One region of the Anaeroglomus insulsum genome, then DNA from elsewhere that is predicted to be linked to it. Evidence: riboswitches for the same ligand, from Rfam matches in the RefSeq annotation. Region 1 holds a riboswitch; the other holds the start of a gene.

Evidence for each region. A riboswitch is a leader RNA that binds a small molecule or an ion and turns the genes downstream of it on or off. The one in region 1 is predicted to bind cobalamin.
Region 2: linked by a shared signal. The riboswitch ahead of ACQ9LF_RS11855 (PEP-CTERM sorting domain-containing protein) and the one ahead of ACQ9LF_RS00435 (PEP-CTERM sorting domain-containing protein) in region 1 are both predicted to bind cobalamin.

The regions. Positions count from the first base shown of each region.
Region 1 is NZ_JBOGCL010000001.1:121,199-123,595, reverse strand. It holds gene ACQ9LF_RS00440 (PEP-CTERM sorting domain-containing protein) at 1-625, opposite strand, end outside; gene ACQ9LF_RS00435 (PEP-CTERM sorting domain-containing protein) at 656-1,282, opposite strand; cobalamin riboswitch at 1,711-1,919, opposite strand; gene ACQ9LF_RS00430 (GntR family transcriptional regulator) at 2,006-2,397, opposite strand, start outside.
Region 2 is NZ_JBOGCL010000013.1:44,576-46,972, forward strand. It holds gene ACQ9LF_RS11850 (hypothetical protein) at 1-571, opposite strand, end outside; gene ACQ9LF_RS11855 (PEP-CTERM sorting domain-containing protein) at 634-1,179, opposite strand; cobalamin riboswitch at 1,515-1,721, opposite strand; gene ACQ9LF_RS11860 (ribonuclease D) at 2,029-2,397, shown strand, end outside.

The sequences.
Region 1 (2,397 bases):
GCACATACTGAATATTGCTGAGGTTGATTAGTCCTGCCGTTACCCAATAATGGTTAAGCAGATCATCCAAATCAAAAGGGGTTCCATAGCCGGCAGCATGTTTTCCGGCTAGATTATATACATTGGTCATGTCGTACCCGGCAAACGCTCCACTGCCGGCCAAAGCGGCGGTATTGGTCGATATCGATGGGAATCGTGCAAAATGGATTCCATCTGTCGATACTTCGACATAGGCCAGTTCGGCAAACAGCCCGTTGGCACCACCGAATGTAAATCCATTTTCGAAAACGGCAAAGTCGGCACCAATATCGTTTCGGATGCCGGTTGGAAAAGTGACGGTGATATACCCGGGTGAGTCGCCGTTGGCAATTTGACCGGCATCGAGATCGCCCAGACAGTTATAACCTGTGGTTGAAATGGCAGTGCTGCCGCGAGGTGCAAAATAGGTTTTTTCGGCTACAATCTTGTTTGCCCATTCAATAAATAAGGGGCTGTCCTTTGGTATAGCGGCATCGATAGGATGAGTTGTGTCCGTCGGGCCTGAATAAACGCCTGCATACAAGACTGTATTCAGAGCCAAAACGGTGATAAACAAGCTGCTCCATGGTGAAACAAACTTCAACATAAAAATCTCCTGATAAGCGAAAGTGTTAGATTAGCGTTTTTTCAATAGTAGTCCGCCCAGGCCCAGCAACAGCAAGGTTGCCGGCTCGGGGATGTTTGCAAACGGCACATTCAGCGGGTAGTCGTCCCACGTTTTTCCATCGGGATAGTTGCCAAACCATAGGATTGCGTTAATTCCATACAGGTATCCGTTCTGAAGCAATTGCTCGTTATAACCGGCCATATTCGCATCCCATTGTCCCAGTTTTGTCCAGTCACTGCTTATGGCACCCCACAGGGCATACGGATCGGGGGTACTGGCCAGGTTCCAGCTGCCTTCTTCGGTGTGTCGATGAAATTCGGTCCCATCAAAGTAGGCAATGTTGTACAGAAAGGCGCCGCCATAACCCGAGGTGACGGTAAAAATGCCAGCATTGTGAAATGCGTTGAGCATGTCGGATTCATACGCCGTGCCGTCCCAGCGAAAACCAAAAGCATGAGATTCGGTGTGATATGGTCCGCCCATAAAATTCCAGTCCACCACCAGCAGGGTTTCATGGATACCGCTGCCTGCCCAGGCGTCCACCTCAATCCAGGCATTTTGGAAAAAATAAGGAGTAGCTGTTGACAGGCTGCCGAGATACAATACGATCAAAATACAAGATAGATTTTTCATCATGAGTCTCCTCAAGTCGTTTGATTTCATTTTAGTTTAATCATATTGAAACGATGTTGCCGTAAGGGATATCGAACATACTCCTTTCCGACGCCGTATTTTGTTGCTCTTTTGGCCCCGATGCGGACAGACCGACTCTGTTGTATTGTGAATTCACGAGTTTTTGATACAATGAAAAGGGTCAAAAAAACCTTCGGGTCTCTTCAGGGCGTTGGTGCTACAACTGCCGGCGCCTTTGATTATTCAGTTATAGTGTTCCGGGGTCATTCAACGGTGCTTTATCCCGATTTGACCGGGCTGTACCGATAAAATAAAAAACCGCTGTTCGTATGCAGAGAACAACGGTTATAATGAATTTCAGCCATATTCCTTGCGGTTCTGACAAACCGGAGGAACAGTGATTCATTGCTGTTCTTGACGCGAGAACACAATTCTAATTTCCTTACACGCACAGATGTTCTGACTGTCGTTCTGCCGGACAGCGCCTTCCCATCGGTTAAGACAGTGGCACAGGCTGCCGGGTTCCCGGACAAAGCCGGGATGAACGATCACAGCGGCGCGACCGTTGCGGATTTTCACCGCATTCCCTTTGCGTATAATACATCCTGGATTGTTAAAGAGCGGGCATAGAATAGCACTGAGAATCTATCCCGTCAACGGGAAAATGAAAAGAGCACAATAGCGTTATTGGCTGTACTGATTTAATCGTATTATGCTGAGGAGCACTTATTTACTGCCGCAGGATTGCCGGATAATCAGTTCGGTCTTAACCATGATGTCGCGTGCGGGTGTCTGGCTGTGTTCGATTCGGTCAATCATGGTTCGGACGGATTCGTGAGCCAGAGCCTCGGCCGGCTGGCGAATGGTCGTCAGCGGAACCGGCAGCAGTTTATTCATCGGCAGGTCGTCAAACCCGACGATTCGAACATCTTGGGGGACTTTAAGCCCATGACGCAGACAATACAGCATGACGTCGGCAGCGGTGGAATCATTTACACAGACAAATGCCTCCGTTTTCCCGGATTTGACCAGCTCGAGTATGTTTTGCCCCTCGATACAGTTGCCTTCCAGCAGGCGTTTGCTGTCGAAGCTGTGAAACTGGCGGGGCTGGACGTGTA
Region 2 (2,397 bases), on a different contig from region 1:
GCAGCGGGTCCAGGGCTTGCCCCCAGGTTTTGCCCTCGTTATTCCATGCAAATCGATTGGTTGGAAACAAATTATCCGCAAACGGCCCGCTCGAAAACCCAAACCATGGACCATTGGGATCCTGGGCGACCTCGACTTTCACTTTTTCACCAATGATTGCTGCAGGGCTGCTGAGCCGAAGCCCCCCCATATCCGAATCCGGCCGGACCACACCCTGTGTGATAAATGCCGCATTGCCAAAAACAATAAAATCAATCCCATAGGGATTATTGATATCATCGGCTACACGGTGATCAAAGCCCAGCACGATGGAACTGCCTGGCCCCAGCGTTACCACGGTTCGCTCATTTTGTAGGTCGGTATTCCAGGCACCATAAACCAGCGAACAGGCAAAAGACGCAAAATAGACATCGTCATCATAAAGCCATGATGCCGGTTCCCCCAGCGCCGCTGACGGCTGGTCATAGGGATACATCCCAAACGGTCCTTTGGACTGTACCACGACCGTGGCAAAATCAGAACCGACCGCCGTCGCCGCAAGCACCAACCCTATTATCCATTCGTTTCGCACAATTTCTCAATTCTGTATAACAACAGGGCCGGCATCCCTGCCGACCCGCATTGAACGGTTATTTATTTGCGCCGCATCCAGACTACACCGATTCCCAGCAACGCCAGCGTCAGCGGTTCAGGGACAGCCATCTGCCCAGGCTGGCGATTCGGCATGGACCAGTCCGCCGGATAATCCGTCCACACCCAGCTATCCCAGCTTCCATCGGTCAACATTCGCCCCTGCACTCCGACCATGCTAAGGTTCCACTCGAAATTATTATCGCTGATAAAGTATGCCCAGCCAGTATTGGCCGAACCATAATCCATCTCCACACCTCCGGGGTATCCAAAATCATACACCCAGACACCCCAGCCGTAGTCCATATAGGACATCTCAAATACACCCGCGGCATCAATAGCCTGCAATGCATCCCAGGCCGTCGCCTGCCCGTCCCATTGATACTGGAACACAAAAACCGAACTGCCGTTAAAATCCAATGCGATATACGCTGTATTCGCACCCGAGCCTGCAGCATATTCTACTGGATTGGAATACGTCGGGGCCTGCATCGCAACCCCCTGAACCGAAATCAGTGACACCAGCAACAACATCCACATCTTTTTCATACACATCCTCTCATTGGTTCCGGCTTTCAAATAGCCGGAAGTCTTATTCTCATTTTTTTTTGACTTTGAAGCTGCCGCGGCGGACGGCAGATCTGTGCCCGCCGCGACAGACTGTTGGAAATAGCAATTTTCGGATACATTCTGGTTCGGCTGCCAACCTCCTGTTCTGCGTCGGTCTTTGACGCGAAGACCCGTAAATAAAACAAAAAAGCCGCCGCTCCCACGCAGGAAGCGACGGCTTTGTATTCAATTTCTAAAAGGGACAGAATCAGGCTCTTGGGCCCAATTGCCATTTTCCATCCGCACACGCCTTGTTCCTTCTCGCGAGAACAACGTTACGCAATTGCTTTCCGGCAGGTTTTCTGGCTTGTACCCTACCTCAAGGCTCCTTCCCATCCTGTGTTGGACAGTGGAATATTGCCTTTTGGATTTGCCTGGTTTTGGGCATCGGGTACATACAGCGGCGCGACCGCCACGGACTTTCACCGTGTTCCCTTTTTCATTCGGCCCGAATGGGCCAAACCGTAAAGCAGATTCAAATTTCCAAAGAGCTGATTGTATTATTAATCGCCGATGCAATGAATTGCAAGCAAAAAATTCACACGTGTTCCAACAGAAAATACCCTGTCATCATAGCTGCTTTGAAGCACCATCCCGCTGTTTTTACCGTGTGGACGTCCAGATTTCCATCGCACCTTAGACTCCCACGAATCCTAAATTCGACCTTGACGGATTAGCAACAAAAAGGTATTCTACTGAAATAATACAATCAAATAGTACTACCTCCGGACTTTGCAAAACCTGCCGGGTGGGTATGTTGGCCAACAAGTGAATGGAATTAGTGTAGTTTTGAGTAAAAAGGGATTACATTATCATTATATCACAGCCCTTTCGGACCTGAAAGACTTCCTGGACAAACTCCGACACGTATCCGCTGTGGCAGTGGATATTGAAGCCGATAGTTTTCATCATTATTATCCAAAAGTCTGCCTGATTCAGATGAGCTTTGATGGGGAAAACTATGTGATCGATCCCCTGGTCAAACTGGATATGAAGCCGGTATTTGAGGTTCTGGAGTCAAAGAATCTGATTTTTCATGATGCCGGCTACGATTTGCGGATGCTTCGACAAAGCTTTGGATTTGAACCTAAAGGCGAAATTTTCGATACCATGCTGGCCGGCAAACTGCTGCGGCTGGAATCCTTGAACCTGGCCGGG